Regions from separate parts of the Sulfitobacter profundi genome, predicted to be linked through region 1. Evidence: riboswitches for the same ligand, from Rfam matches in the RefSeq annotation. Region 1 holds a riboswitch; each other region holds the start of a gene.
The links. Region 1 has a riboswitch for thiamine pyrophosphate ahead of thiB (thiamine ABC transporter substrate binding subunit). Riboswitches for the same ligand answer to the same signal wherever they lie in the genome.
Positions count from the first base shown of each region.

Region 2: it holds a riboswitch for thiamine pyrophosphate, as region 1 does, so the genes downstream of both, thiC (phosphomethylpyrimidine synthase ThiC) here and thiB (thiamine ABC transporter substrate binding subunit) in region 1, are expected to answer to the same signal.
Region 3: it holds a riboswitch for thiamine pyrophosphate, as region 1 does, so the genes downstream of both, thiD (bifunctional hydroxymethylpyrimidine kinase/phosphomethylpyrimidine kinase) here and thiB (thiamine ABC transporter substrate binding subunit) in region 1, are expected to answer to the same signal.

Region 1 covers NZ_JBHSWA010000001.1:1,632,006-1,639,961, reverse strand. The annotation lists gene ACFQAU_RS08565 (6,7-dimethyl-8-ribityllumazine synthase) at 1-438, shown strand, start outside; gene ACFQAU_RS08560 (thiamine ABC transporter ATP-binding protein) at 435-1,127, opposite strand; gene ACFQAU_RS08555 (thiamine/thiamine pyrophosphate ABC transporter permease ThiP) at 1,114-2,670, opposite strand; gene thiB (thiamine ABC transporter substrate binding subunit) at 2,646-3,623, opposite strand; TPP riboswitch at 3,658-3,758, opposite strand; partial or broken gene aroC (chorismate synthase) at 3,767-4,959, shown strand; gene ACFQAU_RS08540 (DMT family transporter) at 4,970-5,908, shown strand; gene cobO (cob(I)yrinic acid a,c-diamide adenosyltransferase) at 5,979-6,584, shown strand; gene ACFQAU_RS08530 (alkaline phosphatase D family protein) at 6,644-7,956, opposite strand, start outside.
Region 2 covers NZ_JBHSWA010000005.1:18,087-26,042, reverse strand. The annotation lists gene istA (IS21 family transposase) at 1-987, shown strand, start outside; gene istB (IS21-like element helper ATPase IstB) at 977-1,768, shown strand; gene ACFQAU_RS21290 (sensor histidine kinase) at 2,132-3,505, opposite strand; partial or broken gene ACFQAU_RS21285 (transposase) at 3,913-4,068, opposite strand; gene ACFQAU_RS21280 (Fe(3+) ABC transporter substrate-binding protein) at 4,299-5,315, shown strand; TPP riboswitch at 5,903-6,024, shown strand; partial or broken gene thiC (phosphomethylpyrimidine synthase ThiC) at 6,118-7,915, shown strand.
Region 3 covers NZ_JBHSWA010000001.1:98,163-106,118, reverse strand. The annotation lists gene ACFQAU_RS00560 (thiazole synthase) at 1-648, opposite strand, end outside; partial or broken gene ACFQAU_RS00555 (sulfur carrier protein ThiS) at 716-784, opposite strand; gene ACFQAU_RS00550 (FAD-dependent oxidoreductase) at 837-1,817, opposite strand; partial or broken gene thiD (bifunctional hydroxymethylpyrimidine kinase/phosphomethylpyrimidine kinase) at 1,810-2,612, opposite strand; TPP riboswitch at 2,679-2,775, opposite strand; partial or broken gene ACFQAU_RS00540 (error-prone DNA polymerase) at 2,887-6,214, opposite strand; gene ACFQAU_RS00535 (DNA polymerase Y subunit UmuC family protein) at 6,214-7,164, opposite strand; gene ACFQAU_RS00530 (Y-family DNA polymerase) at 7,104-7,682, opposite strand; gene ACFQAU_RS00525 (ImuA family protein) at 7,648-7,956, opposite strand, start outside.

The DNA.
Region 1 (7,956 bases):
TGGCATGCGGATATCGTCGACCGCGCCTATGACGGATTTACCGAAATTATCGACGCCGCGCAGGTCGACAGTTTTGCCGTTCCCGGTGCCTTTGAATTGCCGCTGATGGCACAGCGCTTGGCCAAAACGGGGCGCTATGACGCCGTGGTCTGTGCGGCCTTCGTTGTCGATGGCGGTATCTACCGTCATGACTTCGTGGCGCAGACCGTGGTCGATGGGCTGATGCGCGTGGGGCTGGACTGCGACCTGCCGGTGCTGTCGGTCTCGCTCACCCCGCATCACTATCAGGAAACCGACCACCACAACGCGATCTACCGCGCGCATTTTGTCACCAAAGGACGCGAGGCCGCCCAAGCCGCCCTCGGCATGACCCAAGCGCTGGAGGTGTTTTCTTCAAAAGAAAACGCCCCGGAAATTTCAAAAATTTCCGCCGCCTAGCCGAGATAGGCGCGCAGGGCCGGAGGCGGGTTGTCCAAAAGCTCCGCCGCTGGCCCCGGCGCATGGGCGCGCCCGCCTTCGACAAAGATCACCTCATCCGCGATGCGCCGCACGTCATCCGGCGCATGGGTCACCATTATCAGCCCCGCCCCGGTCTCTCGGGCGAGGTCTTGGACCAGATCAAGCATCTCAATCCGCAGCGCCGGGCCGAGCGCGGCAAAGGGTTCGTCCAACAGCACCCAAGGCCGCGCCTGCACCAGCACCCGCGCCAGCGCCACGCGGCTTTGCTGCCCACCCGACAGCGCACCGGGGCGTTTGGCGGCGTGATCGCTCAGCCCCACCCGCGCGAGGGCGGCATCGATCCGCCCTTGATCCGCCGCCTTCAGCCGCAAGTCAGGGCGCAGCCCAAGGCCGACGTTCTGCCGCACGGTGAGATGGGGAAACAGGTTATTATCCTGAAACAGCATCGTCATGCCGCGCTGGCCGGGATGCTGTTCGGTGATGTCTGCGCCATCCCGCAACAACCGCCCCGCCGCCACCGGCACAAACCCACAGATCGCCGCCAGCAACGTCGACTTGCCCGACCCAGAGGGGCCGATCACCGCATAGCTGCGCCCCGGTGCGAGGGTCATATCGGCGACAAGGCTGAATTCGCCCCGCTCTATGCGCATCTTTTCAAGCGTCAGCATGCCAGCGCCCCCATTTGTCGCAGATGAAAAACACCGCCAGCGCCAAGACCAGCAGCAACAGCGCCGCACCTGCTGCGGCCTCCATCCGGTAAGCGCCCATCAGACGGTACATTTGTAAGGGCAGCGTCGCACGGTCCTGATCGGCGAACAGCGCGATCACGCCGAGGTCACCCACCGACAGCGCCCCGGTCAGCCCGGCGGCAAAGCCCAGTTGTGGACGCAAGCGCGGCAAGACCAACAGACGCCAAAGCGCCCAACCATTCATGCCGAGGGTCTGCGTCAGCGGGCCATAATCCTGCAACGTCTCACGCAGCCGCGGCACCAGAATGCGCAGCACGAAAGGCAGCGCCATCAGCGCGTTCACGAGGGCCGTAACGGGGAGGCTCAGCCGCGCCGGTTCGAGCACCGGGTTGATCAGAATGAACCAGCCCGTGCCGATCATCAGCGGAGAGGCCGCAAGCCCCATCAGGCCAATCGCCTCCACCCCGCCGCGCCGCCGGGTGGCGATCCAGCCTGCCATCGGCAAGGCCAGTGCGGCGAGTACTATCACGCTGAGGCCCGCAACCAGACTGCTATTCAACGTGGCCTGCCAAACCGAGGGTGGCAACTGCCCTACCCCCGCCAAACCACGCAGCACCACAGCCCCCAGTGGCAGCAGCAGAAACAGCGCCGCCAACGTGATAACGACGATATCCAACGCTCGCTGCCCCCCGCCCAGCGCATCCCAGCGGCGCAGGGGGCGGTCCAGCCCACCGCCCAAGCTGATCGGCGGGATCAGCCAAAGCGCCGCAACCGCCGCAGCACCCGCGAGCACAAGCTGCACCACCGACAAAAGCGCCGCCCGCCCAAGGTCAAAATCAAACCGAAACGCCTGATAGATCGCCAGCTCGATCGTCGTCGCGCGTGGCCCGCCACCCAGTGTCAGGGCCACGGCAAAACTGGTCAGACAAATCACGAAGATCAGCGCCGCCACGCCGGGCAGAACCTGCCGCAGCATCGGCCATTCCAGCGCCAGAAACAGTGCACGGGGCGTCATCTGCAGCTGCCCGGCCAGTCGAAACCGCTCGGACGGTATGCTCTGCCAGCCTTGCAGCAAAAGCCGTGTTGCCAGCGGAAGGTTAAAGAAAACATGGGCCAGAACCACGCCGTGCAGCCCGTAGATCGACACCGGTGGCAGGCCCAGAGCCGCGCCAAACTGGTTCAGCACACCAGACCGCCCAAAAACCGTGAGCAACCCCAGCACCGCCACGATCACCGGCAGAATAAACGGCGCGCCGAGCAATGTAATCAACGCCCCACGCCCCCAAAACCGCCGCCGCGCCAAGGCCCGCGCGACCAGCACCGCCAGCAGCACAGACAGCACCGCCGACCACACCGCCTGCGTGACGGTAAAACGCACCGCCGCCCAATCCGCCGCCCCCAGCCCCGCCGCCACATCGGCTGCCATGAAAACGGCAACCAACGCAGCAAGGATCAGGCCCGCGACCAGTGCGGCGGCGAAAAGCCCCGTCTTGCCGCTTAACGCGACAGCGCGGTCAGCCATTCGTCCAAAGCCTCTTTACGGAGCGCGGGGACTTCGCCGTTCGGCACCAACAGCGCCTTGCCGGGCTGGATCATCCCGTCAAACCCTTCGGGCAGACCGCCTTCGGGCGTCACGGCGGGGTACATCCAGTTGGTCGTCGGCAGCACCGATTGCGCGGCGTCAGAGACGAGGTATTGCAGGAACTGATCGGCCAGCTCCGGCTGATCCGACCCCGCGAGCTTCCCCGCCACTTCGATCTGCATGTAGTGGCCTTCGTCAAACAGCGCCGCTGTCTTGCTGTCATCCTCCTCTGCGATCAGGTGATAGGCAGGCGAGGTGGTGTAGCTGAGCACCATATCGGCCTCGCCTTCGAGGAACAAACCGTAGGCTTCGGACCACCCTTTAGTCACGGTCACGACATTGTCGGCCAGCCCCGCCCAAACCTCGGGCGCCTCATCGCCATAGGCCGTTTTGACCCACATCAGCAGACCCAGACCGGGGGTTGAGGAGCGCGGGTCTTGGATGACGATCTTCAAATCGCTCTCGGCCAGCGCTTTGAAATCGGTGGGCGCGGAGAGGTCCGTGCCATGGACAAAAGCGAAGTAGCCCCAGTCATAGGGGACGAAGACGTCATCTTCCCAAGTGATCGGCAGATCATAGTCAGCCTGCAACCCGCTCGGCGCGAACAGCTCAGTCTCCTTCGCCGCCGCGACAAGGCTGGTGTCGAGCCCCAGTACGATATCCGCGTCAGAGCGCGCGCCCTCAAGCTTGAGCCGCGCCAGCAGTGCCGCGCCATCGCCCATGCCAACGAATTTCAGGTCGCAGCCGCATTCGGCCTCGAACCCCTCTTCGATGGCCGGGCCGGGGCCCCATTCGGTGACGAAACTGTCGTAGGTATAGACCGTCAATTCAGGCGTTTCGGCCCATGCAGCCGATGCGCCCAAGACGCCCGCAGCAAGTGTAAGATACTTCATTGCATCCTCCTTTTGCGGCGAAAGGTAAAAGGTGGATGTCTGTCCGGACCTTCCCTCCGCCGGTGTTAACCGGTTCAGGTTCAACGGGTCCGCACAACACGTACATCTCAGCCCAAAGGCCCCCGAGGTAGCGTCAGGGGTAGATGCCCCCCACACAATTGGCAAGGCAAATCCCCTTGAGGCAGGGCGCTGCCCCGGCTAAGGGTTTGACAACAGGAGGTCCGCCCATGTCGATCAACAGCTTTGGCCATCTTTACCGGGTCACCACATGGGGCGAAAGCCACGGTCCCGCCCTTGGCGCCACGATTGATGGCTGCCCCCCGGCGTGCCGATTGACGAGGGCATGATCCAGCAGTGGTTGGACAAGCGCAAACCGGGCCAGAACAAATACACCACGCAGCGGCGTGAGGCGGATGAGGTGCGGATTCTGTCGGGCACCTTTGAGGGCGTCACGACAGGCACGCCGATCCAGTTGATGATCGAAAACACCGATCAGCGCTCCAAAGACTACGGCGATATCAAGGACAAGTTCCGCCCCGGTCATGCCGACATCACCTATTTCCAGAAATACGGCATCCGCGACTATCGCGGGGGTGGGCGTTCCTCGGCGCGCGAAACGGCGGCGCGGGTGGCGGCGGGCGGTCTGGCGCGCGAGGCGATCAAGGCGCTGGCCCCGAACCTGCAGATCACCGGCTATATGGTGCAGATGGGTCCGCATAAGATCGACCGGGATGCGTTCGATTGGGACCAGATCGAGCAGAACCCGTTTTGGGTGCCCGATGCCAAGGCGGCGGACGACTGGGCCGCGTATCTCGACGGGCTGCGCAAGTCCGGCAGCAGCGTGGGTGCGATCATCGAAGTCACCGCGCGCGGCGTGCCTGCGGGGCTCGGCGCGCCGGTCTATGGCAAGCTCGACACCGATCTGGCCGCCGCGATGATGAGCATCAATGCCGTCAAAGGCGTGGAAATCGGCGAAGGCATGTCAGCCGCGATGCTGACCGGAGAGCTGAACGCGGACGAGATCACCATGGGGCCAGAGGGGCCGGAATATTCCTCCAACCATGCGGGCGGCATCTTGGGCGGGATCAGCACCGGGCAGGATGTGGTCGTGCGTTTCGCGGTGAAGCCGACCTCAAGTATCCTGACCACGCGGCGCACCATCACCAAACAAGGCGAAGAGACCGAGATCATCACCAAAGGCCGCCATGATCCCTGTGTTGGTATCCGCGCGGTGCCGGTGGGCGAGGCGATGATGGCCTGCGTGCTGCTGGATCACCTGCTGCTGCACCGCGGTCAGATCGGCACTAACCGCGGACGGATCGGCCCCGAAGCATGAGGACCAGAGCATGAAAGTCGATGATTTCTCCGCCCGCCCCGCCCTTGGCGTCGGGCTGAAGATCACGGCGATCCTGCTCTTTACCTGCATGTCTGCGATCATCAAATCGCTGGCCGACGATGTGCCCGCGGGCGAGTCGGTCTTCTTCCGCTCCTTCTTTGCCATTCCGGTGATCCTGATCTGGCTGGCGCAACGCGGCAAACTGAAAAGCGGGCTGAAGACGAAAAACCCGATGGGCCATGTCTGGCGCGGGCTTTTCGGCACCACGGCAATGGGGCTGACCTTTACCGGCCTTGGCCTGCTGCCCCTGCCCGAGGTCACCGCCATCGGCTTTGCCACACCGATTTTCACTGTGATCCTTGCCGCCGTGTTGCTGGGCGAACAGATCCGTCTGATCCGCGTGACTGCCGTGGCGATCGGGCTGGTCGGGGTGATGATCATCCTCTGGCCGCGTTTCAGCAGCATCGGTACGATGGAACAGACAGCCACGATTGGTGCGCTGTTGATCCTGATGGCGACGATGGTGCGCAGCCTTGTGCAGATCCACATCCGGCAATTGGTGCAGAACGAAGACACGGCGGCGATCGTCTTTTACTTTTCCGTCACTGCATCGGTCTTGGCGCTTTTCACCCTGCCCTTCGGCTGGGTCATGCCTGATCTGCAAACCTTTGGCTTGCTGGTGTTGGCAGGGTTAATCGGCGGAGTGGCGCAGATTCTTATCACCTCGGCTTATCGCTTTGGCTCGGCTTCGATGCTGGCGCCATACGACTATACCTCGATGCTCTTTGCCATCTTGCTGGGCTACGTCTTCTTTGCCGAACTGCCGACGATGATGATGCTGGCAGGCGCGGCGCTGGTGATCAGCGCGGGCGCGCTGGTGATCTGGCGCGAGCGGCAGTTGGGGATGGAGCGCGGCAAAGCGCGGTCTGTCACCGATCCCAAGGCGTGATTCATTGCGGGCTTTCGCCCGGCTCGCCCTCTCCCTATGGTGCCCCGAAACCGGATAGAGGAGATGACCGATGAGCGACGCGGATCCGCAAGACCACAAGGAAAAGATGCAGCAGCGTCAGGCCGAACAGCGCGCCAAGGTGGCCGAGCTGCAAGACCCTGACAAGGGTCTTGTGCTGGTCCATACCGGGCCGGGCAAGGGCAAATCCTCCTCTGCTTTCGGGGTCGTCGTACGCGCGCTTGGCTGGAAACAGCGCGTCGGTGTGGTGCAGTTCATTAAGGGCAAATGGAAGACCGGCGAACGGCTGTTCTTTGAACAACTCGATGAGGTGACATGGCACACGATGGGCGAAGGTTTCACCTGGGACACCCAAGATCGCAACCGCGACATCGCCGCCGCCGAGGCCGCATTTGGCAAGGCGCGCGAGATGATGGCGAGCGGGGACTATGACCTCGTGGTGATGGATGAGATCAACATCGCCATCCGCTATGAATACCTCAAGATCGAAGACGTCATCGCCGGGCTTGATGCCCGCGACAAGCGCACAGCGGTCGTGCTGACAGGCCGCGACGCCCGGCCCGAGCTTTGCGACTATGCCGATCTGGTGACCGAGATGTCAGAGGTCAAACACCCGTTCAAAGCAGGCATCAAAGCACAGCGCGGCGTCGACTACTGAAACGAAAAGGATCGCCCGCTTCTGGGCGATCCTCTCAATCCGACCGCTCAAACGGGTCTTTAGATCGCGGCCCCCTTGGGGTCGAGCGTCACCGAGTAGATCTCGGTGTCGGCACGGTCCATCAGGCGCACTTTCATCTGCTGGGTCTTGGCGTCGATATCGACCAAGCCAAAGAATTGCAGACCAGCAGAAGGCGGCAGGTTCACCTGACCCTCCTCCGGCGCTTTGACGTATTTCAACTCGGGGCCAAAGGTGCCGTCCAATTCGTTCGGGCCAAACGTGCCTGCGTGCAGCGGGCCCGAGACAAACTCCCAAAACGGGTCGAAATCCTGAAACTGCGCCTTGTCGGGGTTGTAGTAATGCGCGGCGGTGTAATGCACATCTGCCGTGAACCAGACGACGTTGTCGACCTGCGCGGTCTTGATGAAACGCAGCAGCCCCGCGATCTCTTGCTCGCGCCCCTTGGCGGCACCGTTGTCGCCATTGGCTACCGCTTCGGCCCCGCCGCCGACGACCAGTCCGATGGGCATGTCGCAGGCGATGACCTTCCATGTGGCCGACGAATTGGTCAGTTCCCGCTTGAGCCATGCCATCTGCTCGGCCCCGAGGATCTCTGTGGCCTGCGACATCTCGGTCTGCATGTTCTCGCTGTTCGGCCCCCGGTAGCTGCGCAGGTCAAGGAAGAAGACATCCAGCATCGGACCGTAGTTGATCTTGCGGTAAACCCGGCCCGGCTCGGCGGGGGTGATACGCAGCGGGGTCATCTCGTGAAAGGCCTGCGAGGCGCGGGCGGCGAGGACGTGGATCGACTTTTCGCTATAGCGGTCGTCTTCCATCAGGCTGCGCGAAGAGGACCAATTGTTCACGACTTCATGGTCGTCCCACTGCATGAAGGTCGGCACATGGGCGTTCATCTCGCGCACATGATCGTCCATCAGGTTGTATTTCCACTGGCCGCGATATTCGTCCAGCGTCTCGGCCACTTTGCGTTTCTCATCGATGATCGTGGTGTTTTTCCACAGCGTGCCATCCTCAAGCTGCACCTCATCCTCAAGCGGGCCATCGGCATAGATGGTGTCACCGGAATGCAGGAAGAAATCGGGGCGGTGTTTGGCCATGGTCGCATAGGTGCGCATGCCCTCATCGTCGATGCCCCAGCCCTGACCGGCGGTATCGCCCGACCAGGCAAAGCGCACGTCGCGGCGCGCGGTGGGCGCGGTGCGGAACTGGCCGATGATCGGCTCTGAAGTGGCGTTGATGTCGCTCAGGTCGGCAGCGGTGAAGCGGTAAAAGATATCCTGATCCGACGGCAGCCCTTCGACCAGACGTTTCACGGCCAGATCGTGGTTCGGCAGCGCGTTCATCGGTGCAA
Region 2 (7,956 bases), on a different contig from region 1:
CATGGCTTTCGGGTGTTTGAGGGTGTTCCGGGGCGTGGCGTCTATGACAACATGAAGACAGCCGTTGACCGGATTGGTGTCGGCAAGAAGCGCGATGTAAACGCACGGTTCCTTGCGATGACCAGCCATTATGTCTTTGACCCTGAGTTCTGCAATCCTGCGGCAGGGTGGGAGAAAGGTCAGGTTGAGAAGAATGTGCGCGACGCCCGCCATCGGCTTTGGCAACTCATGCCCGCCTTTCCGGACCTCAATGCGCTGAATGAATGGCTGGAGGAGCGCTGCAAGCTTCTCTGGGCCGAGACACCGCATGGCAGATTGCCTGGCAATATTGCGGATATCTGGGACGCCGAGAAGGCCGCGCTGATGCCACTGCCCACAATGTTTGACGGCTTTGTCGAGCAGAGCAAGCGGGTATCCCCCACTTGTCTGATAGCATTCGACCGTAATCGCTACTCAGTGCCTGCCAGCTTTGCGAACCGCCCTGTCAGTCTCCGCATCTATCCTGAACGGCTGGTCATCGTCGCCGAAGGCCATGTGGTCTGCACGCATGAGCGCATTATTGAACGCTCACACCGTCAGCCAGGGCGCGTTATTTATGACTGGCACCATTATCTGGCGGTGGTTCAACGCAAACCCGGCGCGCTGCGCAACGGGGCGCCCTTCGTTGAGATGCCAGAAGGGTTCCGGAAGCTGCAGGATCATATGTTGCGTAGGCCAGGTGGTGACCGCGAGATGATCGACGTCCTATCCTTGGTCCTCCACCATGACGAACAGGCCGTGCTTTGCGCAGTAGAAATGGCGCTGGAGGCGGGCGTACCAACAAAAACCCATGTCTTGAACCTACTTCACAGGCTGGTGGATGGCGCACCGATAGACCAGCCCGATGTGACCCCGCCTGCGGCCCTTTCTTTGAATAAGGAGCCCGAGGCCAATGTCGCACGATATGACGGGCTACGCACCACGGGAGGAACACGTCATGCGTCATGATCCCGCCGGTGCTGCCATCGTCATCATGATGCGTAGCCTGAAGATGCCAGGCATGGCTCAGGCCGTGCAGGACCTGCATGAGCAGGGATCGCCTGCTTTCGATGCAGCGATCCCCATGTTGTCGCAGCTGCTTAAAGCCGAGATTGCTGAACGTGAGGTGCGTTCCATTGCCTACCACATGAAGGCAGCACGCTTTCCGGCATACAAAGACATCTCTGGCTTCGACTTTGGCGCCAGCGAAGTCCGTGAAGCTTTGGTCCGCCAACTTCACCGATGCGAGTTCATGGACGCGGCTGAGAATGTAGTGCTGATCGGAGGCCCTGGAACGGGAAAATCGCATGTCGCTACCGCCCTCGGCATTCAAGCAATCGAGCATCATCGCAAGCGTGTGCGCTTCTTCTCCACGGTCGAGTTGGTCAATGCGTTGGAGCAGGAAAAGGCCCAAGGCAAGGCAGGAAAGATCGCCGAGGTGCTGGTGAAAGCCGATTTAGTGGTCTTGGATGAGCTGGGATACCTGCCGTTCAGCGCTACGGGTGGCGCGTTGCTGTTCCACCTTCTAAGCAAACTCTACGAGCGCACCAGCGTCGTCATCACAACCAACCTGAGCTTTAGCGAATGGGCCAGCGTGTTCGGTGATGCAAAGATGACCACCGCGCTCCTCGACCGCCTCACACATCGTTGCCACATTCTCGAGACCGGCAATGACAGCTACCGGTTCAAGGCCAGCTCCGCGACAGCCAAACAGAAACGAAAGGAAAAAGCGGCATTGACGCCATCATAACGCAAAGAACATAACAACTGGGTGGGTCAAGTCTCGGTGAAAATGCCGGGTCAGTTCTCGGTGACAATCAACACGCAGCTTTCACACAGTCATATCCTCGGCATAGTCGGCCCACAGGCTAAACGCGGCAGCCCGGGAGTGGCGGTAGGTGGGCCAACTAATCCAATAGTATGATCAATTGAGGCGCGTCGAGCCAACACGTCCATTAAGGAGTTCAGGCGCTTAGTCACTCCCTCTTGGCGTGACGTCACCCCAGCCTCCGAGTTAGGATGGAGGCGGACATCCCGTGGGCCACGGCCGATCCGAAGATCGCGAGGCTGACAGGTTCAACCCTGCCTGCCGTAGCCCCGTTCCACAGGCTTTCTATACTCGCTGATCATCTCCAACGACATGGATATGGGCTTCCAGTCCACAGGCGAGATAGCAGAGGTCCACTCGATGTGGCGGAGGAAGGGCACCACGGCGCAATAGCTGGGTGCCAAACCCCACATGCTCAGGCTTGGTCACCGGGGGACCGCCGTGCTCCTTCCAGTGCAGCTCCAGCGTCCCCTCAACGGTGCTCTGCCAGCTTACATCGATACCGCCAGCCGGGACCGAAAGCGCGCCATGCTTGACGGCATTGGTGGCGAGTTCATGGAGCGCCATGGCAAGGCCGGAAATCGCCTTGTTCGGAACGAGCACCTGTGAGCCCTCGACCCTGATTTTACAGGCCTCATCCTTGAACGGGGCCAGCACGTGGTCGACAAGCTCCGAAACCGCGAGCGCACGGGCTTCTTTTCCGAACATCAAATCGGTGGCGGCCGACATCGCGCGCAGACGCGCCATAAAGCTTTCGTAGTGCGCGTCCCGGGCCCAGGTTCGACCGGCGATCGCTCCCATCAATGCTGCCAGGTTCTTCAGCCGGTGGCGAAGTTCATCGGCGACAGTTGCGATGCGTTCTTCCTGTCGTGCCTGTTCGGTAATGTCGAACACCACCCCGATTGCACGTTCCCGCCCGGTATGATCGACCGGCGCCAGCGCGGCCCTGAGCAGAAACACTCGTTCCGATCCATCAGGAAACAGATGACGCACCTGTGTCTGAAGCTTGTTTTCACCACTTGCCCGCGCCTCTGCTCCAGCCTTTGCGAGGCGCTCGCCCTCGCCCGGAGCATAGCGCGCCCGGAAATCATCAGCAGCGGGCTTGGCATCGTCCGGGAAACCGTAGAGCCGGTTCAACTCTACCGAGGACGTGACGATATCGCTCTCGAGATCGATCTCCCAGACAGCCATCTGGGCGGCATCGAGTGCAATGCGCAGCCGTGCCTCGCTTTCAGTCAGGGCGCGCCGCATTTCCTCCCGCTCGGTGATATCCTCGATCGAGCCGCTGTAATGAACGGCCTGGATCTTGCCCTCGACCTCAGCAAACCGCGCTACCCCATGAGCTCTCACCCACCGAAGTTCACCGGTGTCAGGGCGCGTGATCCGATAGACATAGCTCTCCTGTAAGCGGTTCTCCGGATCGAGGGCGTGCTCCAGCGCGGCAAGCATATCGGCAGCATCATCGGGATGGGTTAGCGAGCGCACTGTGGCGAAAGTTGCTGGCTCATCTTGCGAAAGACCCTGAATCTCTCGCGCAAGAGAAGAAAAATAGATCTCGTCCGACCGAAGATCCCAGTCCCAGACACCAACTCCTGCGGCAAGGCAGGCAAGTTGATAGGGATCGCTGTCGCGGGGTTCCGACCTCTCTTCGTTTTGCATGTGTGGCATATCCTTATTTCCCGCCACCGGCCACTTTGAACAGGAAGCCAAGAATGGGCAAGCGAAACGCTTTGGTGACAACACTGACGTCTGCCTAAAAGCCGCAGCCTATTCATCTTATGCCAAAAGACGGCGTCATCCCGTCTAATTTGCTGGGCAGGCTTCAAGTTTTCGAATCGCGCACCTCTTGAGACTGAGGTTATGGCGGAGTTTCGGCAGCGGTCATTGCCATCGGAGCGTCAGGGGCTGAAGGGATCGATGATCTTCGATCCCTGCTTGCAGAATGGCAGGAGATCAATGCCATCGTAATGATCGTCCTGCACCGGCCTTGGGAGAAAGACACTCATCTGCGCCAAATCTTGCAACGTGCGGCGCGAGCGCCTTTCCTGTAGGGCTTTTCGCGTTTGCTGCGGTGCAGGAAAGATCTTGACCAATTTCCGGAGATTTTGGGCGGTTGCGGCGAGCAGGAATTCGTCATTTGCACCGCATGGGCCACGTAATCAGAGCCTTCCGAGGCCGAGGGTGCGCTTGAGATGCGTGAAGAGCATCTCGACCTTCTTCCGGAGCTACCTTCTAGGCAGCCACGGAATGTCCTATTGCGCAGCCAGACAAGTCGAGATGTTTGTTCCGCCCTCATAGCCCGGCCTCTCGGTGCGCTCAATGGCTGATGGTCTGCGTCGGGAAATGGTGCCGGACCTTCTGACCGATTTTATCGGAATTGGTTGCAGGGGCGTCTAAAATCTGTTTCTTACTGTTTCAGTCAAGTTACTCCAAACTGGAACAGGACCCTGATATGACCTTCTGCAAAACATCGACTGCCGCCGCCGCGCTGATGTCGCTGGCACTACCCGCGCTGGCCGATGGCGAGTTGAACCTCTACTCCGCCCGTCACTATGACACCGATGAGCGCCTTTACTCCGACTTTACCGAAGCAACTGGCATCACCATTAACCGCATCGAAGGCAAGGCCGACGAACTGCTGGCCCGTATGGAAGCCGAGGGTGCCAACTCCCCCGCCGACTTGCTGCTGACCGTCGACACCAGCCGCCTCAAGCGCGCCAAAGACATGGGCCTGCTGCAAGCGGTGGAGAGCGACACGCTTGAAGAGCGCATTCCCGGCAATCTGCAAGACGACGACAACCAGTGGTTCGGCCTGTCGCAGCGCGCGCGGATCATCTTCTTTAACAAAGAGACGCTGGACACCCCACCCGCGACTTACATGGACCTCGCCGATCCTGCCTACAAAGGTCAGGTCTGCATCCGGTCCTCGACCAACACCTACAACCAGACTCTGTTGGCTGCCATCGTGACGCACGAGGGTGAAGAAGCCGCGACCGAATGGGCACAGGGCGTGGTCGACAACATGGCGCGCGCACCGCAGGGCGGTGACACCGACCAGCTGCGCGGCATCGTCTCGGGTGAATGCGACATCGCGGTATCCAACAGCTACTATTTCGCCCGCGCGATCCGCACCGATGTGGACGGCGTGAGTGCCGATATCGACAAGATCGGCCTGATCTGGCCGGACCAAGAAGGCAACGGCGCGCATATGAACCTCTCCGGCGGCGGCGTGGCCAAGAACGCGCCGAACCGTGAGAATGCTGTGAAGTTCCTTGAGTATCTCGCCTCTGATCAGGCGCAGGTCTATTTCTCGGCCGGTAACGATGAGTTCCCGACGGTGGAAGGCGTTGAACTGGCTGATAGCGTAAAGCAGTTGGGTGAGTTCAAAGCCGACGAGGTGAACCTGTCGGACGTGGCCGAGAACATCGGCACCGCGCAGAAAATCTTTGACACGGTTGGCTGGGAATAAGACTTCACATCAAGTAACGCAGAAGGCGGGCTTTCGAGCCCGCCTTTTATTTTAGCTTCGATCATCGCCGATCCCGGTACCGTAAAGGGCGCGACCCGAGCCGCTCGGCCATCTAGCTGACCGTCGCTAGGATGAAAAACCTGCGCTACATAGTTCCGCTTGAACTCGTCCTAAACCGATTGTGCGGCTGAATCCGCGCTTCTACTCGGTTCCCAAATTGCCAAGTAAGTATCTACAAAATCTAAGGACACCTCATTCATCGTCAATTCGATCCACCAGATCCCGGAACTATTGTCACGTTAACTCGCCGACATTTCAAGGTGGCATGCCGAACGTTGATCAAGGGGCTGAATAACCGCGCAGAGAACAGCCATTTGCCTTTCCGAAAGCGAGAGCTTGCAAACTCGGCGAGTTAACGTGACAACACACTTCGGCCGCCCGTCAGAGGCGCCCCACGACGCCAACCATCCGTAAAAGTACCAAAGATCGGAGCGGATATCGGCCAATCAAATGCCTTCAGCAATGGCTTCGCCACTGACGGTACCTTATCGGCTGCCCTTGCTCTTCTGAAATCTATTAGATACGTACATCTTACGCAGGGGAGTCCCAACTGAGGGACTGAGAGGCGACTGACAGCAAGGCTGTAGTGTCGCGACCCTTTGAACCTGACCCAGTTGATACTGGCGTAGGAAGCATTGGTCGCCCCTCCCGAACTGGGTGCGTGGCCAGACAGGGGCATGCGCCCGTTTCCAAGCCAAAAATCGTCTGTGTCTTTTTGAGTTATCAACTTGAGGAGCACGCCATGAATATTCCGAATCCTAAAGTCACAACAGGTGAATTGCCTGCATCGCGCAAAATCTATGTGAAAGGCAGTCTATATCCCGAAATTCGTGTGCCCCTGCGCGAGATTTCGGTTCACCCGACCGCAGGTGAACCGCCGCTGCCAGTCTATGACAGTTCTGGTCCATATACCGATTCAAACCATCTGACCGACATCAGACATGGCTTGCCCGTTTTGCGCCGAAACTGGATCATCAGACGCGGCGACGTCGAATCCTATCAGGGGCGGAACACGCAGGACGCTGATAATGGCTTTGTGCAGGGTGATCGCTTGACACCTGAATTTCCGGTGCAACAGCAACCCTATCGTGCAAAAGAGGGCAAGGCGGTAACGCAACTGGCCTATGCCCGGGCAGGTATTGTCACGCCCGAAATGGAGTTTGTGGCCATTCGCGAAAACCAGTTGCGTGAAGCGGTATCTGCGCCGCGCGATGGCAATGACTTTGGCGCAAACATTCCAGACTATGTAACGCCCGAGTTTGTGCGAGGTGAAATCGCCGCCGGCCGGGCGATTATTCCCGCCAATATCAACCACCCAGAGATTGAACCGATGATTATCGGTCGCAATTTTCTAGTGAAGATCAATGCCAATATGGGCACGTCTGCCGTCACATCTTCGATGGAAGAAGAAGTGGACAAGCTTGTCTGGGCAATCCGCTGGGGGCCGATACGGTCATGGACCTTTCGACCGGTCGCAACATCCATAACACGCGCGAATGGATTATCCGGAACAGCCCTGTGCCCATTGGGACCGTGCCAATTTATCAAGCGCTGGAAAAGGTTAACGGAATTGCCGAGGATCTCACATGGGAGGTCTTCCGCGACACATTGATTGAACAGGCCGAACAGGGGGTGGATTACTTCACCATTCATGCGGGCGTGCGTTTGCATATGGTGCCAATGACGGTGAACCGAGTGACGGGGATTGTGTCGCGCGGGGGGCTATCATGGCAAAATGGTGCCTGCATCACCACAAGGAAAGCTTTCTGTACGAGAATTTCGACGAGATTTGCGATATCTGCCGCGCCTATGATGTATCGTTCAGTCTTGGCGATGGCCTGCGCCCGGGGTCGGTTGCAGACGCCAATGACGAAGCGCAATTTGCTGAGCTCGAAACATTGGGCGAGTTGACGAAGGTCGCTTGGGCCAAGGATTGTCAGGTGATGATTGAAGGGCCGGGCCACGTGGCCATGCACAAGATCAAGGAAAACATGGACAAGCAGCTTGAGTGCTGCCACGAGGCGCCGTTCTACACACTTGGACCACTAACGACCGATATTGCGCCGGGGTATGATCATATCACCTCTGGTATCGGCGCTGCGATGATTGGTTGGTTCGGATGTGCAATGCTGTGTTACGTGACCCCAAAAGAGCATCTTGGCCTGCCAGACCGTGACGATGTCAAAATTGGCGTTGTCACCTACAAAATCGCCGCTCACGCTGCCGATTTGGCCAAAGGGCTGCCCGGTGCACAACGGCGCGACGATGCCTTGTCCCGCGCCCGGTTTGAGTTCCGTTGGGAGGATCAATTCAACCTTTCGCTGGACCCGGAAACCGCGCGTGACTTTCATGATCAAACGCTGCCGAAAGAGGCGCATAAGGTGGCACATTTCTGTTCGATGTGCGGGCCGAAATTCTGCTCCATGCGGATCAGCCATGACATCCGGGCCGAAGCGCACAAAGATGGGATGGAGGCAATGGCTCAAAAGTTCCGCAACGGCGGCAACCTATACATGCCGGTTGATGTGTCTGACGAGTGATAATAACCGCGGGGCAGTCTTGCCGGGCTGGTCTCTGCCAT
Region 3 (7,956 bases), 1.5 Mb from region 1:
GGCCATGGCGGCGGGGTTGCGGGCTTCGGCGACGGCGGTGTTGAGGAGCACCGCGTCGAACCCCATCTCAAGCGCCTGTGCGGCATGGCTGGGCAGGCCAAGGCCCGCATCGATCACCATGGCCACCTCCGGAAATGCGGCCCGCAGGCTGCGCAGCCCGTGCAGGTTGTTCAGCCCCAGCCCTGACCCAATCGGCGCGCCCCAAGGCATCAGCACCCGGCAACCCGCATCGACCAGCCGCCCGGCCAGCACCTGATCCTCGGTGGTGTAGGGAAAAACCTCGAACCCATCGGCGCAAAGCGCCTCGGCGGCCTCAACCAAGCCGAAGGGGTCAGGCTGCAGGGTGTCGGCATGGCCGATAACTTCCAGCTTAATCCAATTGGTCCCGAAATACTCCCGCGCCATCTGTGCCGTGGTGATCGCCTCCCGCGCCGAATGGCAACCGGCAGTGTTGGGCAGCAGATGCACGCCGAGCCCGCGCACCATATCCCAAAACGCCTGACCCGCACCCTGTTCGCGGCGCAGGGAAACGGTTGCCACCGGGGCGGCACTTTGGCGAAAGGCGGCCTCCATCACCGCGGGCGAGGGATAGCGCGCGGTGCCCAGCATCAGCGGCAGGGGCAGCGAAATGCCGTAAAAGTCGCGCATCGCTTAGCCCCTGCATGGCGCTGAGCACTTCGAGCTGGTCGCCATCGCTCAGCGTCGTCGCGCCCCGCGCGCCTGCGGGGACGAAATTGCCGTTGAGTGCGGTGGCGACCTTGGCTTCGCCCCAGCCAAGCTCCACCAAGACCGCGTTAAGCCGCGTGGCAGTGACCTCACGCGCTTCGCCGTTCACTTCAATTTTCACGGAATAAATCCCCTGTTGTCGCTGTTGCAAGAAAGGCTGCGGCCTGTTCTGCCAAGGCCGGTGCCATGAGAAACCCGTGCCGAAACAATCCGTTAAGATGCAGCACTGCGCCGCGTTGCACGATGCCGGGAAGGTTGTCGGCAAAGGCGGGGCGCAGGTCGGCGCCCATCTCAATGATCTCGCCTTCGGCAAAGCGCGGGTCGAGCGCATAGGCCGCCGAGAGCAGTTCCAGCGCCGAGCGCGCGGTCATTTGGGCGCGACTGGCGCTTTCGATCTGGGTCGCGCCCAGCATATAAATTCCGTTCCCGCGCGGCACCACATAGAGCGGGTGGCGCGGGTGCAGCAGGCGGATCGGGCGGGTGAGGGTGATCTCAGGCGCGCGCAGCAAGATCATCTCGCCGCGCACCGCCCGCAGGCCGGGTAGGTCGGCGCTGGCGGCCATGCCACGGCAGTCGATCACCGGGCCTGCGACCTTGGATGGGGTGAGGGGCGTGGGCTCGACCTTCACCCCATGGGCGGCGAGCGTTTGGGTAAGATCATGCAGGGCTTGGCGCGGGTTCAGGTGCGCTTCCTCCTCAAAGAACAGCCCGCGCCGATGACGCCCGGTAAGCTCGTGCTCGACCGCCGCGATGGCCTCGGCGTCGCAAGGGGTGTGGCCGTCGGTCCGGTCGGCGAACCGCTGGATTTCAGCGCGGTCCCGTTCCGGGGCGAGGACCAGCGTGCCCCTATGGGTGACCTCGGTGATCTCAGACCAGAGCGCCGCGGCACGCCGCCCGTTGGTCACCACCGCAGGCTCGCTCAGCGCGCCTTCGCAGAAGGGGGCGAGCATCCCGCCCGCCCACCATGAACAGCCATGCGGCCCGGGCGTGCCTTTGCGGTCGACCAACCGGGGCCGCAGCCCCTGCGCCAGACAGGCCCGCGCGGCCCAAAGCCCCGCAACGCCTGCGCCGATGATGGTGACGTCACTCATGGGGCCAAACCGCGTGGAAATGATGCACCGGGCCGTGGCCATGCCCAATGTTCAGCGCATCCGCCGCGGCAATGGCGCGTTGCAGATAGGCATGCGCAGCCTGCACGGCCTGCGGCAACGTTTGCCCCCGCGCCAGCCCCGCGGCGATGGCGGCGGAAAGGGTGCAGCCGGTGCCGTGGGTGTTGGCGGTGTGCTGGCGGGGCGCGGAAAGGCGCAGGGTTTCAGCCGCGGTGATCAGCAGATCGACGCAGGTCTCCCCTTGCCATGCCCGCCCTTCATCAGCACCGCGCCGGGACCGGCAGAGAGCAGGGCGCGGCCCTGTTCCAGCATGGTGGCCTCATTGGTGGCTTCCGGCCTGTCCAGCAGCCGTGCGGCCTCGGGCAGGTTTGGCGTTAGTACATGGGCCAAGGGCAGCATCCGGTCGCGCAGTGTCGCCACCGCCTCGGCAGAGAGCAGCGCATCGCCGGATTTTGCCACCATCACCGGGTCGAGCACCACAGGCGCGGCGCAGCCCGCCAGCCCCTCGGCCACGGCAGTGATCGTTTCAGGATCGCCCAACATGCCGATTTTCACCGCACCGATCGCCAGATCGTCAAAGACCGCCGCCATCTGCGCCCGGATCATCGCGGGAGAGATCATCTCAACCCCGGTCACCGCGCGTGTGTTCTGCGCCGTCACGGCGGTGAGCACGCTGGCCCCATAGACGCCAAGCGCGCTGAAGGTCTTCAGATCGGCCTGAATCCCCGCCCCGCCGCCGCTGTCGGACCCCGCAATCGTCAGTGCTTGAAAAGCCATTTGGCCCCCATGTGTTAGATGGGCCAAGGGCGTGTGGATACGGGATAAACGACGGGCCGCGTGGGGCCGATGCTTGGTTCCGTTCCCTACGCCGGTACGACCCGGATCAGGTTCGATGGGTCGGTTTTCACCTCTCAGCCTTGCGGCACCCCAACGGATTGCGGGCAGGCTAGCGAGGCGGGCTGGCAGGGTCAACTGGTGATGGTTAATTTATGAGTTGTCGTTCTGTATCAACTATTTGCGAGTCACACTTCATCAAATACATGAAGATTCGTTAATGAAAATCCCGCGACTTCGGGATCACACGCGCGTCGCGCGGATGGCTATGCATCGCCACCTGACCGGGCAGCGGATGGGTCGGGTGATCACCCCGCGTGGTGATGCCGGGCATCGGTGCGTCCGACAGCGAAGCAAGCCTGTCAGAGCGGTCCTTAAGCCGGTCGGCCACCACATGGATCACCCGCCCGTCGGTCTGCACGCGCCCTTCGACCACCAGCAGCCGCGCGGCCATGATCGTGGGGCGGTAAAGCTTGAACATATTAGGCCAGATCACGAGGTTCGCCACGCCGCATTCATCCTCCAGCGTGATGAAACAGACCCCCTTGGCGCTGCCCGGCTTTTGCCGCACCAGCACCAGCCCGGCGAGCTTGACCCGTCGCCCATGCCCCATGCGTGCCAAATCGCGGGCCGAAGCAAACCCCTGCGCGGCGAGGCTGGAGCGGTAAAAGGACATCGGATGCGCCTTCAGCGACAGGCGCAGCGTTTGGTAGTCGGCCACGACCTGTTCGGCCTTCGGCATCACCGGCAAGGTGACCTCCGGCTCCGGCCCCTGAGCCGCGGCCTCCGCATGGTCAAAGATCGGCAAGGCGGGCGCGTCGCGCAGCCCTTGGGCCTGCCAGAGCGCCTGACGCCGGTCGATCCCCATGCTGCGCATCGTGTCGGCGGCGGCCAGTTGACGGATCGCCTTGGCATCGAGCCCGGCGCGAGACTTGAGGTCTTCGACATCCGCAAAGGCGCCTCGCGCCGGTCCATGATCCGCGCGGCGGCTTTTTCCTGCAACCCGTCCACCATGCGCAGCCCCAGCCGCAGGGCAAAACCGTCGCCGCAGGGCTCCAGCGTGCAGTTCCAGTCGGAGTAATTCACATCAACCGCGCGCACCTCGACCTGATGCTCGCGGGCGTCGCGCACGATCTGGGCGGGGGCGTAAAACCCCATCGGCTGCGAGTTCAGCAGCGCGCAGGCAAAGGCCGCCGGGTAGTGGCATTTCATCCATGAGGACACATAGACCAGCTTGGCAAAACTCGCCGCATGGCTCTCGGGGAAGCCATATTCGCCGAACCCCTTGATCTGGTCAAAACAGCGCTGCGCAAAGACCGGGTCATAGCCGCGGTTGGTCATCCGGCCCACCATCTTGTCTTGTAGCTTTTCAATCGTCCCGCGCGAGCGGAAGGTGGCCATGGCCTTGCGCAGCTCGTTCGCCTCGGTCGGGGAAAACTGTGCCGCGTCGATGGATATCTTCATCGCCTGTTCTTGAAAGATCGGCACGCCCAGCGTCCGGCTGAGGATGCTGAACAACTCGTCCTGCGGATAGGCCGGGCCGGGGGCGGGGTAGACGACGCTCTCCATCCCCTGGCGGCGGCGCAGGTAGGGGTGGACCATGTCGCCTTGGATCGGGCCGGGGCGGACGATGGCGACCTCGATCACCAGATCATAGAACACGCGGGGGCGCAGCTTCGGCAGCATCGCCATCTGCGCGCGGCTTTCGACCTGAAAGACGCCCAGACTGTCGCCCCGGCAGAGCATGTCGTAGGTGGGTCGCCCTGTGGCGTCGTCCTCGTGATCCTCCACCGGGACCGTGGCCAGTTCCAGCGGGCGGTCGTAATGCGCCTCGATCAGATCAAAGCATTTGGCGATGCAGGTGAGCATGCCAAGGGCGAGGATATCGACCTTGAAGATTTGCAGCGCGTCGATGTCGTCCTTGTCCCATTCGATGAAACTGCGCTCGGGCATGGCGCCGTTGCCGATGGGGACGATCTCGGTCAGGGGGCGTTCGGTCAGGATGAAACCGCCGACGTGCTGGCTCAGGTGGCGCGGCATGCCGATCATCTGGGAGGCCAGTTTCAGCACCATGCGCAGATAGGGATCTGACAGGTCCAACCCCGCCTCGCGGGCGCGGTCATCGTCCATCTGGCCCTCGAAACTGCCCCAGATCGTGCCCGCGAGTTTTGAGGTCACGTCTTCCGACAGCCCCATCGCCTTGCCGACCTCGCGAATGGCCGAGCGTGGGCGGTAGTGGATCACCGTGGCGCAGAGCCCGGCGCGGTGGCGGCCATATTTGCCGTACATGTATTGGATGACCTCTTCGCGCCGCTCATGCTCGAAATCGACGTCGATGTCGGGCGGCTCATCGCGTTCCTCGGAAAGGAACCGCTCGAACAGCAGGTTATGCACCGCCGGGTCGACCGAGGTGATGCCGAGGCAGAAACAGACCGCCGAATTGGCCGCCGAGCCGCGCCCTTGGCAGAGGATCGGCGGCTCAGCTTCCTCGCGGGCAAAGCGCACGATGTCGTAGATGGTCAGGAAATAGCGGGCGATCTTTTTCGACCCGATGAGCGCGAATTCCTTTTCGATGGTCTTTTCTACCCCTCGGGCACGCCTTGCGGGTAGCGCCGCGCCGCGCCCTCCCATGTGAGGCGGGCGAGTTCCTCCATCGGGCTGCGGCCTTCGGGGACGATCTCATGTGGGTATTCGTAGGCCAGATCGGTGAGGCGAAAGGTGATCCTGTCCGCCAGACGCCGCGTCTCGGCGATGGCATGGGGCCAGTCGGCGAAGAGGCGCAGCATCGCCTCGGGCGATTTCAGGTGCCGTTCGGCATTGGCGGCCAAGAGATAGCCCGCCTTGGGCACGATCACGCCCTCGCGGATCGCCACCATCACATCCTGCAAGGGCCGCCGGTGGCGCGCGTGGTAGAGCACATCGTTGGTGGCCAAAATCCTCAGCCCATGGGCGCGGGCCAGTGCGTCCAAGCGGTTGATCCGCGCCCGGTCATCGCCACGATAAAGGAAGCTTGCGCCCACATGCCGCATCCCCGGCAGTGCTTTCACCAGACGCGGCAGGCCAGCGGCAAAGACGTCAAGGTTCTCGGGCGGCATGACGATCAGATGCAGCCCTTCGGCGTGTTGGCTCAGCATCTCCAGCGTCAGATGGGTCTCACCCTTTTGCTGCCATTCGCCGTCTATAGATTGCATCTTGCCCGCCGACAGCAGCGTCGAAAGCCGCGCATAAGCGGCGCGGTCTTGCGGATAGGCCAGCAGTTCGGTCCCACAAAGCAGCGCCAGACGCGCGCCGATCAGGGGGCGGATATGGGCCTTTTCCGCCTCCACATGCAGCCGCACCACGCCCGCCAGCGTGTTGTGATCGGCGATGCCGAGGCTGTCATAGCCGTGGTGATAGGCCATCTCGATCAGGTCCACGGCGTCCGAGGCGGCGCGCAGGAAGGAAAAGCAACTGGCCAGTCCGAACTCGACATAGGCCGCCCGCGGCGGGTCGGCAAAACCGTCTTCGCCCAAGGTGCGGCGCTTATGTCCTTCCTGCTCGGGCATCAGGCAAAGAGCCCATGCAAAAACCAGCGCGGCTCGGCCCCGCGACCGTCATAGATCACCCCCTCGCGGTAGAGCCAGAAACGCTGGCCGCCCTGGACCTCGACTTTGTAGTAATCGCGCAGCCGGGTGCCGGGGCGGTCGCACCACCATTCCGGCGCGATGCGTTCCGGCCCGGTGTGGCGCATGGTTTTATAGGTGACGCGCCGCCAGTTGAACTGCGAGGGCGGGCCTTCGGGCACGGCATAGATCACGCGCACCTCTTCGGCGGGGGTCAGCAGACGCAGCGGACGGTCGCGCAGCAAGGCGGGTGCGGCTGTAGGCGTGCCGTGCAGGGCGTCGACACGTTGCTCCACCCGTTCGGGCTTATGGGTCTCGCGCCACTGCGGCCAGTTGACTTTGTCCGCGCCCAGCTTCGCGGCGAGCCGGTCGAGCAGCCCGGCCACATCCGCCGAAGGGTCGCGTTTGCCGTCGAGGTGGTCTTGCATCAGCGGCAGCGGTTCGCTGGTCAGCGCCTCCAACGTCAGCAGGTCAAAGCCGAAGCCGCTGTCGATGTTTTCCAGTTTGCCGTTGAACAGCCTGCGCAGATGCGCGGGGTCACGGCTGGCCCGCGCTGTCGCCACCCCAAGGGCGCGCCAATCGCCGTCGATGCGGTAGATGGTCAGGCGCAACCGCCGCGCGCCAAGCTCGGCGCGGGCCAGAAGGGTGCAGAGGTCATCGACCAGCGCGGGCAGATGCGGGGCGGGGTCGATCACCGGCTCAGGCAAGCGGCTGCGGGTCATGAAGTGGCGGTGATCGGGTGGGGCGTTCAGCGGGTCGGGCGCGGTGCCAAGCGCCTTGTCCAGCAGGATCAGCGGGTTGCGTGCAGGTTTGAGGCTGGCGAAGCGGCGCATCAGGGCGGCGCGGGGCAGATCGCTGAGCGCGCCAATGGTCTTGAGGCCCAGACGGTCCAAGAGCCGCGTGGTCTGGGCATCCAGCCGCAGGGCGGCGACGGGCAGGGGGCGAGGGCGGTGGCCACGTCCTCAGCCCCGCAGATCTGCGCGCCGGAGCCGAAGCGTGCCAGTGCCTGCGCGGCACCGGGAGTGGGGGCCATGGCGACCCGCGCGGTCAGCCCCTGTAGCGCAAAACGGCTGCGGATGTCGCGCAGCATGGCGACCTCTCCGCCGAACAGATGGGTGCAGCCGGTCACGTCCAGCAGCAGGCCATGGTCCTGATCCCGCGCCGTCCAAGGGCACCAGCGCCGCGCCCAATGCACCAGCCGTTGGATCAGCGCCTCATCGCCCTCCAGATCGGCGGGCTCCACATGCAGATCGGGGTGGATCGCTTGCACATCGACCACCCGCGCGCCCGCCTCGATTCCGCGCATCGTGGCGGCAGCGCTCAGCCCATGGACCACCGGCCCATGGGTTCCGTCGCGCGACAGGACGACCGGCACCTCATCCCCCGGAACGCTGCGGTATTGGGCGATCACCCGGCGCCACCGCTCCATCGTCAGCATAGGGAACCAGACGGAGACGATCCGCGGCGCGGGGGCTTTGGCTTTTGTCGGGGTCATGGGCAGCCACCCAACGCCCCGGCGCATGGCCACGCGCGCGAAACAGTTCCAAATCCCAGCGGGCTGCGCCGGGGGCCTGTGCATCGTATGGATGGGCCTGAGAGGGCAGCGAGGAAATGCGCCACCGCATCCGCGCCGCGCTCAAGCCGCCGGGATCGCCGCTGCGAATGAGATAGAGCGGCACATTTGA